DNA from 3 places in the Streptomyces sp. XY431 genome. Region 1 is predicted to be linked to each of the others. Evidence: riboswitches for the same ligand, from Rfam matches in the RefSeq annotation. Region 1 holds a riboswitch; each other region holds the start of a gene.

Region 1 (3,246 bases):
AGTGCTCCTCGTCGGCCGCGGACGGGCCGGCCAGGGCGCCGCGCCGGTGCGGCAGCCGGCCCATGCCGACCACCTCGGCGACGGTGAAGTCGAACTCGGCGGAGTGCTCCTGCGGCAGCGCCGCCACCCGCCGGGCGGCCTCGCGCGGGGCGAGCCGGTGGACCTCCTCGCCGCCCAGCAGGACGGCCCCGGCGGCGGGCCGCAGCGCCCGGTAGACGCAGCGCAGCAGGGTGGACTTCCCGCTGCCGTTCGGGCCGACCAGGCCGACCACCTGGCCGGCGGCGGCGGTCAGGGTGACCTCGTGGACCAGCCGGACGCCGGCCAGGTCGACCGAGACCCGGTCGACGGCGAGGTCCAGGGCCCCGGTGCCGGCGGCGCTCACCGGCCGCCCCCGAAGGCGTAGCCGCGACGGCGCATCAGCAGCAGGAAGCAGGGCACCCCGACGGCCGCGGTGACCACGCCGACGGGCAGTTCGGCGGGGGCCAGCAGGGTGCGCGAGACGATGTCCACCCAGACCAGCAGCAGGGCCCCGGCGAGCGGCGCGACCAGCAGCAGCCGGCGGTGGCCGGCGCCGACCAGCATCCGGGCCAGGTGCGGGACCATCAGTCCGACGAAGCCGATTGCCCCGCTGACCGCGACCACGGTGCCGGTGACGGCCGCGGTCACCACGAACAGCGCGCGCCGCAGCCGGTCCGGGTCCACACCGAGCGAGGCGGCCGTCTCGTCGCCCATCGCCAGCGCGTCCAGCCGTCCGGCGGCGCGGGCCAGGTACGCCAGCCCGGCCAGTACGGTGACGGCGGCGATCGGCACCGAGCCCCAGGTGGCCCCGCCGAGGCTGCCGAGCAGCCACATCATGGCCGAGCGGGCGGCCTCGCCGCGGGCGGCGGCGAAGACCATCAGCGCGGTCACGGCGGAGAAGCCGTAGGACATCGCGGTGCCGGTGAGCACCAGCCGCAGCGGGGTGAGCCCGTGGGCGGTACGGGCCGTCAGATAGACCAGCACCATGGCCAGCAGGGCCGAGACGAAGGCGGAGGCGGAGAGCGCCCAGACGCCGAGCGAGGCGAAGGCGCCGAACATCAGCACGGCGTTGGCGCCGACCGAGGCCCCGGAGGAGATGCCGAGCACGAAGGGGTCGGCGAGCGCGTTGCGGACCATCGCCTGGACCGCGACCCCGGTGGCGGCGAGTCCGGCGCCGACCACGGCCGCCAGGACGGCGCGCGGCAGCCGGATCTCCCAGACGATGGCGTACGCGGCGGCCTCGTCGGCCTCCAGCCGACCGCCCGTCAGGCCGGCGCCCAGGAGCCGCAGGACCTGGCCCCAGCCGAGGCCGGCGGAGCCGACCGCGACGGCGCAGACCAGCGAGCCGAGCAGGGCCGCGGCGAGTGCGGCGGCCAGCGGGAGGGCGGGTGTCCGGCGGGGGCCCGGTGGGGCCGCGGCGGTGGCCGGTGCGGCCGCGGTGGTGCTGCTCACTGGTGGCACGCCTTGCCTCGGGCCGGGTGCGGCGAGGGGCGGCGCGTCCGGGCGCGGGTGTGCCGGGGCGCCATCCCCTCGCAGTCCGCGGCGAGTTGTCGGGAGGTCGGCGTCCCCGGGCGATCGGGCTCACGGCCGCGGGGGCCGCTTACCGTTGCGGGTCAGCGCCGGATTCGCACCGGCTTCCCCCGCGGGACGCCCTGGCAGCATAACAAGCACTCACCAGCTATGACCCTTACCGTTCGAACGGTCGTGCCCGTCCGGCCCCGAACGCGCGACCGCCCCCGTCCGGATCCGGACGGGGGCGGCCGAAAGGCGACCGGGCGGGGATCAGCCCTGCTTGGTCTCCCAGAAGATCTTGTCCACCTCGGCGATGAGGTCGAGCAGCGCCTGGCCGGTGGCCGGGTCGGTGGACGCCTTGGCGGCCGAGGCGGCCTTCAGGGTGTCGTTGATGAGCTGGTGCAGCTGCGGGTACTTCTCGAAGTGCGGGGCCTTGAAGTAGTCGCTCCACAGCACCGAGATGTGGTGCTTGACCGCCTCGGCGCGCTGCTCCTTGATGATGACCGCGCGGGCGCGGAAGTGCGCGTCCTCGTTGGCCTGGTACTTCTCCTGGGTGGCCTTCACCGACTCGGCCTCGATCCGGGCCTGGGCCGGGTCGTAGACACCGCAGGGCAGGTCGCAGTGGGCGTGGGCGGTGGCGCGAGGTGCAAACAGACGAGAGAACATGGGAGTCCTTCCTTAGATCGTCTTCCCGCGCCCGAGATTACCTGCCGGACCGTCCGGTTTCCCGGCCGGGCGGCCCGCCCAGGGCAAAAGACGGAGCCGGAACCGGATGAATCCGGACATCGGCGGCCGACGGCCGGTGCGGCAGACTGGTGCGCGACAGCGCGACAGCGCGACAGCAGGACAGCAGGACGCGGCGGGAGCCGGACGGGACACGGCGGACGCGAGCCGGGAGGAGGAGCCGTGGCACGGAGCGCGGAACCGGAGGACGGTCCGCCGGGCGGCGGCGCGCCGTTCGGGCTGATCGACGTGGCGGGGGACTCGATGGTGCCGACGCTGCGCGACGGGGACCAGCTGCTGGTCCGCTACGGCGCGCGGATCCGGCCCGGCGCGGTGGTGGTGTTCCGGCACCCGTTCCAGCAGAACCTGCTGGTGGTCAAGCGGGCCGACGGCCGTCGCCCCAAAGGCTGGTGGCTGCTCTCCGACAACCGGCCGGTGGACAGTGACAGCCGCAGCTACGGAGCGGTGCCGGACGAGCTGGTGCTCGGCCGGGTGCTGCTGCGGCTGCGCCCGCGCCCGGCCTGGCTGGCGCCCGGACGGCGGCTGGAGCGGCTGCTGCTGGCCGCCCCGCTGGCGCGGGTGCCCGGGCTCGCCCGCCGCCTCGGCGTCTGGATCCGGCCGGAGGAACTCCCGGTCCGCTAGTGCCCGGCCGCCGCGGCCTCCTGGGCCTCCAGGCGCTTGCGGGCCCGGTAGGCGGCGACATTGGCGCGGGTGGCGCAGCGGTCCGAACAGTACCGGCGGGACCGGTTGGTCGAGGTGTCCAGATAGGCGTTGCGGCAGGGCGCGGCCTGGCAGATGCCGAGCCGGTCGGCGCCCAGCTCGGTCAGGTGGACGGCCAGGCCCATGCAGGCGACGGCGCTGAAGTGCGCGGTGGCGGTCGGCGAGTTGTCGGCGAGGTGCAGGTGCCAGCGGGGCCGGCCGGCCGCGTCGAGGTAGTCGTGCCCGGAGACCAGCGGGCTGACCGGGAACTCCATCAGCAGGCTGTTCAGCAGG
Region 2 (3,246 bases), on a different contig from region 1:
TGCGGGTGCGGGTGTAGAAGCGGATCGAGTCCGGTCCGTGCTGGTTGAGGTCGCCGAAGCCGGAGCGCTTCCAGCCGCCGAAGGTGTGGTAGGCGATCGGCACCGGGATCGGCACGTTGACGCCGACCATGCCGGTGTTGACCCGGCGGGTGAAGTCGCGGGCGGTGTCGCCGTCGCGGGTGTAGATGGCCACGCCGTTGCCGAACTCGTGCTCGCTGGGCAGGCGCAGGGCCTCCTCGTAGTCGGCGGCGCGGACCACGCTCAGCACCGGGCCGAAGATCTCCTCGCGGTGGATCCGCATCCCCGGCGTCACCCGGTCGAACAGCGAGGGGCCGAGGAAGAAACCCTCCTCGTGGCCCTCCAGCCGGAAGTCGCGCCCGTCGACGACGAGTTCGGCGCCCTCCTCGACCCCGAGATCCAGGTAGCCGCGGACCCGCTCCAGCGCGTCCCGGCCGACCAGCGGACCGAAGTCCGCCGCCGGGTCGTCCGAGCGGCCGACCTTGAGCGCGCCGATCCGCTCGACCAGCTTGGCCACCAGGGCGTCGGCGGTCTCCTCGCCGACCGGGACGGCCACCGAGATCGCCATGCAGCGCTCGCCCGCCGAGCCGTAGCCGGCGCCGACCAGCGCGTCCGCCGCCTGGTCGAGGTCGGCGTCGGGCATCACGATCATGTGGTTCTTGGCACCGCCGAAGCACTGGGCGCGCTTGCCGTGGGCGGCCGCGGTCGCGTAGACGTACTGGGCGATCGGGGTGGAGCCGACGAAGCCGACCGCCTGCACCCGGGGGTCCTCCAGCAGGGTGTCGACGGCCTCCTTGCCGCCGTTGACCACGTTCAGCACGCCGGGCGGCAGTCCGGCCTCCAGGAACAGTTCGGCGAGCCGCAGCGGCACCGAGGGGTCGCGTTCGGAGGGCTTGAGGACGAAGGCGTTGCCGCAGGCCAGCGCGGGCGCGGCCTTCCAGAGCGGGATCATCGCCGGGAAGTTGAACGGGGTGATGCCGGCGACCACGCCGAGCGGCTGGCGCATCGAGTACACGTCGATGCCGGTGCCGGCGTTGTCGGTGAACTCGCCCTTGAGCAGGTGCGGGATCCCGGCCGCGAACTCGACCACCTCCAGGCCGCGCTGCAGGTCGCCGTGGGCGTCGGCGACGGTCTTGCCGTGCTCGGCGGAGAGCAGCCGGGCGAGCGAGTCCCGCTCCTGCTCGACGAGTTGGAGGAAGCGCAGCAGCACCCGGGCCCGGCGCTGCGGGTTCCAGGCCGCCCACGCGGGCTGGGCCTGCGCCGCGTCGGCGATCACGGCCTCGACCTCGGCGCGGCTCGCCAGCGGCACCCGGGCCTGGACGCGCCCGGTGTTGGGGTCGTGGACGTCGCCGAAGCGGCCGGAGGTCCCGGCGGTGCGCTTGCCGCCGACGAAGTGGGTCAGCTCGGGAACAGTGAGCTCGGGGACGATCGGGTCAGGGGTGGTCGGGTCGGTGACCATTGGTTCCTTCTCTCGTCAGGATGGGAGAGGAGGAGTGGAGGCCGCGCCGGTGCGCGGGCGCACGGTGGTGCGCCCGGCGGCAGGACGGCGGCGGCTGACGAACCGTCAGCGCTGGTGCGCCCCGGGGCTCGTCGGCACGGCACAGCCGGGGGCGGTGGAACGGGAGCAGCCCGGAATCATGCGTGTCGTCTCCATCCTCGTGGAAAACACGGACCGTCCGCGGCCGGTATCCTGACTCCCGGATCGACGCGCGCCCCCGGGCCTTCCCGGCTGGCTGCCAGTGGCCGAACTCCTGCGGGGACGAACTCCCCGGTCACAGTGGCGGGACCGTGCCGGACTCACACCGGCTTCCCTGACACCGCGGACCTGTTCCGACCATATAGTTGGACGTCCTAGTAAGTCCAGGGCCCCTCACCGTTCGGGCGCGTCGGAGCACGCACCGCCGGGAACGCGCCGGGCCCCGGGGAGCACCCCGGGGCCCGGAGGGCAGTTGACGCGGCGTCAGTCGGCGGCGTGGACCAGCTCGCCCCCGACGTAGGTGCGCAGCACCCGGGCCGACGCGATCTCCTCGGGCGGGCCGGTGAGGATGTCGCGGTCCAGGACGACCAGGTCGGCCAGCAGGCCGGGCGCGAGCACCCCGGCGTCGTCGTGCCCGTTCACATGGGCGGTGCCCGCCGTGTAGGCGGCGATCGCGGAGGCCAGGTCGAGCCGCTGCTCGGGCAGGAACACCCGGTCGTCCTCGGCCTCCGGCTCCCGCCGGTTGACCGCGACGTGCAGACCGGCCAGCGGGTCCGGGCTGCTCACCGGCCAGTCGCTGCCCGCCGCCAGGGTGGCCCCGGCCCGCAGCAGCGCGCCGAACGGGTACTGCCAGGAGGCGCGCTCCGGGCCGAGGAAGGGGATGGTCAGCTCGTCCATCTGCGGCTCGTGCGCCGCCCACAGCGGCTGGATGTTGGCGATGGCGCCGAGCCGGGCGAACCGGGGCAGGTCGTCCGGGTGGACCACCTGGAGGTGGGCGAGGTGGTGCCGGGTGTCGCGCCGGCCGTTGGCGGCGCGGGCGGCCTCGACCGCGTCCAGTGCCTCGCGCACCGCCCGGTCGCCGAGCGCGTGGAAGTGCACCTGGAAGTCCAGCGCGTCGAGTTCGGTGACGTACTCGCGCAGGGCGAGCGGATCGACGAAGCTGAGGCCGGAGTTGGCGGTGGCGCAGCCGCAGCCGTCCAGGTAGGGGCTGGTCATCGCGGCGGTGAAGTTCTCCGCGATGCCGTCCTGCATGATCTTCACCGAGCCGGCCCGGAACCTGCCCTGGGCCGAGTCGGCGCGGCGCTCGACGAGTTCGGCGATCTGCTCGGCGCCCCGCTCGCGCTCCCACCAGAGCGCGCCGTTCACCCGGGCGGTCAGCGCGCCGGAGCGCGCGGCGGTCAGGTAGGCGTCGGACGGGTCCGGCTGGCCGTTGAACTCGCCGAGCAGCGCGTCCTGCCAGCCGGTGATGCCGAGCGAGTGCAGCAGCCGCTGCGCCCGCAGCAGCCCCTCCAGCCGGTCGGCGGCGGTGATCGGCGGCACCAGCCGGGCCACCAGGCCGGTGGCGCCCTCCTGGAGCACGCCGCTCGGGGTGCCGTCGGCCTCGCGCTCGATCCGGCCGTCCGCCGGGTCGGGAGTGTCGCGGTCGACGCCGGCGAGCTCCAGCGCCCGGGTGTTGGCCCAGGCGCCGTGGTGGTCGCGGTTGGTGAGGTAGACCGGACGGTCCGGGACGACGGAGTCGAGCAGTTGCCGGG
Region 3 (3,246 bases), on a different contig from region 1:
GCGGCAGGGTCTCCCGCAGGGCCGGTTCGTCGACCTGGACGACGGCGGCGCCGGCGGCCTCCAGGTCGGTGACCTCGTCGCGCAGGGCGAGGGCGACCTGGCGGGCGGTGTCGCCGAGCGGCTGGTCGTCGCGGACGAAGGACCAGGCGAGCATGGTGACCGGGCCGGTGAGCATGCCCTTCACCGGGCGGTCGGTGAGGTCCTGGGCGAACCGGAACCAGTCGACGGTCATCGGGTGCGGGCGGGAGATGTCCCCGGCGAGCACCGGCGGACGCACGTAGCGGGTGCCGTAGGACTGCACCCAGCCGTGCCGGGTGGCGAGGTAGCCGGTGAGCTGCTCGGCGAAGTACTGGACCATGTCGTTGCGTTCGGGCTCGCCGTGCACCAGGACGTCCAGGCCGGCCTTCTCCTGGTAGGCGATCACCTCCCGGACCTCGGCCTCCATCCGCTCCCGGTACGCGGCGGCGTCGATCCGACCGGCCGTCAGATCGGCGCGGGCGACGCGCAGTTCGGTGGTCTGCGGGAAGGAGCCGATGGTGGTGGTCGGCAGCAGCGGCAGGCCGAGCCGGGTGCGCTGGGCCTCGGCGCGCTGCGGGTAGGCCTGCGGGCGGCGGGCGTCGTCCGCGGTGACGGCCGCGGTGCGGGCGCGCACGGCCGGGTCGCGGGTGATCGGCGAGCCGGCCCGGGAGGCCAGGTCGGCGCGGTTGGCGGCGAGGTCGGCGGTGATCGCGCCGGTGCCCTCGTGCAGTCCGCGGGCGAGCAGGGCGACCTCGGCGGCCTTCTGCCGGGCGAAGGCGAGCCAGCGGGAGATCTGCGGATCGACGTCGCGCTCCAGGGCGGCGTCGATCGGCACGTGCAGCAGGGAGCAGGACGGCGCGACGTCGACGCGGTCGGCGAGGCCGAGCAGGGTCGCCAGGGTGGCGAGCGACTTCTCCAGGTCGTTGATCCAGATGTTGCGCCCGTCGACGACGCCCGCGACCAGCCGCTTGCCCGGCAGACCGCCCACGGCGGCGAGGTCGTCCAGATTGGCGGCGGCGGGGCCGGTGAAGTCCAGTGCCAGGCCCTCGACCGGCGCCTTGGCGAGCACCGGAAGGGCCTCGCCGAGGCGGTCGAAGTAGCTGGCGACCAGCAGCTTCGGCCGGTCGGTGAGCGCGCCGAGCTCGCGGTAGGCGCGGGCGGCGGTGTTCAGTTCGGCCGGGGTGCGGTCCTGGACGAGGGCGGGCTCGTCCAGCTGCACCCACTGCGCGCCGGCCGCCTTCAGCGCGGCGAGCAGTTCCGCGTAGACCGGCAGCAGCCGGTCGAGCAGGGTGACCGGCTCGAAGTCCGCCGCCACTCCGGGGGCGGGCTTGGCGAGCAGCAGGTAGGTGACCGGGCCGACCAGCACCGGCCGGGCCCCGTGGCCGAGCGCGAGCGCCTCGGCGAGTTCGCCGACCGCCTTGGCGGGGTTCGCGACGAAGACCGTGTCGGGCCCCAACTCGGGGACCAGGTAGTGGTAGTTGGTGTCGAACCACTTGGTCATCTCCAGCGGCGCGACGTCCTGGGTGCCCCGCGCCATGGCGAAGTACCCATCGAGCGGGTCGGCGTCGACGGCGGCCCGGTGGCGGGCCGGGATCGCGCCGACGGCGACGGTGGTGTCCAGCACGTGGTCGTACAACGAGAAGTCACCGGTGGGGACTTCGCGCACACCGGCCTCGGCGAGCTGCCGCCAGTTCTCCCGGCGCAGCTCGGTGGCGGCGGCGCGGAGGGCGTCGGCGGTGACGGTGCCCTTCCAGTAGCCCTCGATCGCCTTCTTGAGCTCCCGGTTCCGGCCCTGGCGGGGGTAGCCGTGCACGGTCGCCCGGGTGGCCGCGGCTGCGGACTTCGCTGTCAAGGGACTCTCCTTCGCGAGTCTTGCTCCTCAAGGTGCCCGCTGACGGGACGAGGGCGCGAAGGGACGACGAGCCGGACGGGTGGCCGCCGTGAACGGGCGTGCCTCAACCGCCTGCTGTGGTCGCCGACCCGCCCTCGAGGTCATCGGACAGCCGTCCGCGGATCCTCCGCGGACGGGCAGCGGGCAGGTCTTCGGACTCGCGGGCACGCTCGCCCTCGTCGAGGGCGGACACCTACTGGCCGTCGCTTCCCGGGCCCGACTCGGACCCAGTGCGTATGACGGCGGTCGTTCCCGCTCACCGCTGCGGGGCAGTCCCGGACTGGCCAGTCGAAAGGCGTCACCGGGTTCCCTCTTACGACGCCGTGCCTGGCGGGCAGGGCGAACCAGCTACGGGGCCAGCCTAGAGGCAAACCACCGGTCGGGGCAGTGGATTCCACCGTGGTGTCCACGGGTCGGGACCGGCGGGCACCTCGACGCCGCGCTGGCCGGGCACGCCCGGCCGCACTCGGCCGCCGTCACTCGGGCGGCCGCCGTCAGTCGGGCTGGAAGAACGCGAGCATCTTCCGGGCGGCGTCCGGCGCCCGCAGCATCGCCTGCATGTCCGTGGACATCCGGGCGGCAGCGGCGGTGCGTTCGAACATCTCGCGTTCGTACTCCTGTACGGCGGCCGGAAGGTCGTCCGGGTGCGCGGCGAGCGCGAGGCCGAGCAGGGCGCCGTCGAGCAGCGCCATGTTGGCGCCCTGTCCGATCGGCGGCATCAGGTGCGCGGCGTCGCCGACCAGCGTGACATCCGGCGTCGACGGCCAGGTCAGGCCGACCGGGAGCGTGGTGATCGACCGCGGCACGATGGTGTCGTCGCAGGCCGCGATCAGCGCGGTGAAGCGCGGGTCCCAGCCGGGGAGCAGGTCGATCAGCCGCGCCCGGGCGGCGGCCGGGTCGTCGAACGGGATCCCACTGGTGGCGAACCAGTCCTCGGCGGTGTCGTAGAAGCCGAGGCCGATGCGGACCCGGCCGTCACCGTTGCGCTGCGCGGCCAGGGACAGTCCGTCGCCGAGCACCCAGTAGGTGCCGCGTCCGACCATCGCCGCGAGCTCGGGGTGGGTGCGGTCGATGTCGGGGATGCCGACCTCGACCACGTTGTGGCCGGTGTGCGCCGGGCGGGCGTCGGTGAGCAGCGCACGGACCCGGGAGTTCGCGCCGTCCGCGCCGACCAGCAGCTCGTACGTCGCGCTGCTGCCGTCGGCGAAGCGCAGCAGGCCGCTCTCGGCGGACTCGAAGGCGTGCCCCCAGCGCACCACTCCCTCGGGGAGGGAGTCCAGCAGCAGGTCGCGCAGGTCGGCGCGGTCGACCTCGGGCCGCGCGAGCGGGGCGTCGTC

What was found. Region 1 has a riboswitch for cobalamin ahead of ADK60_RS23610 (FecCD family ABC transporter permease). Riboswitches for the same ligand answer to the same signal wherever they lie in the genome.
Region 2: it holds a riboswitch for cobalamin, as region 1 does, so the genes downstream of both, ADK60_RS17825 (CoA-acylating methylmalonate-semialdehyde dehydrogenase) here and ADK60_RS23610 (FecCD family ABC transporter permease) in region 1, are expected to answer to the same signal.
Region 3: it holds a riboswitch for cobalamin, as region 1 does, so the genes downstream of both, metE (5-methyltetrahydropteroyltriglutamate--homocysteine S-methyltransferase) here and ADK60_RS23610 (FecCD family ABC transporter permease) in region 1, are expected to answer to the same signal.

Annotation. Positions count from the first base shown of each region.
Region 1 covers NZ_LGDO01000280.1:16,327-19,572, reverse strand. Annotated here, with positions in the region: gene ADK60_RS23615 (ABC transporter ATP-binding protein) at 1-382, opposite strand, end outside; gene ADK60_RS23610 (FecCD family ABC transporter permease) at 379-1,470, opposite strand; cobalamin riboswitch at 1,568-1,702, opposite strand; gene sodN (superoxide dismutase, Ni) at 1,801-2,196, opposite strand; gene sodX (nickel-type superoxide dismutase maturation protease) at 2,518-2,895, shown strand; gene ADK60_RS23595 (CGNR zinc finger domain-containing protein) at 2,892-3,246, opposite strand, start outside.
Region 2 covers NZ_LGDO01000151.1:44,826-48,071, forward strand. Annotated here, with positions in the region: gene ADK60_RS17825 (CoA-acylating methylmalonate-semialdehyde dehydrogenase) at 1-1,477, opposite strand, end outside; cobalamin riboswitch at 1,682-1,872, opposite strand; gene ADK60_RS17830 (amidohydrolase) at 1,979-3,246, opposite strand, start outside.
Region 3 covers NZ_LGDO01000151.1:29,307-32,552, forward strand. Annotated here, with positions in the region: gene metE (5-methyltetrahydropteroyltriglutamate--homocysteine S-methyltransferase) at 1-1,870, opposite strand, end outside; cobalamin riboswitch at 2,036-2,273, opposite strand; gene ADK60_RS17770 (FAD-dependent oxidoreductase) at 2,404-3,246, opposite strand, start outside.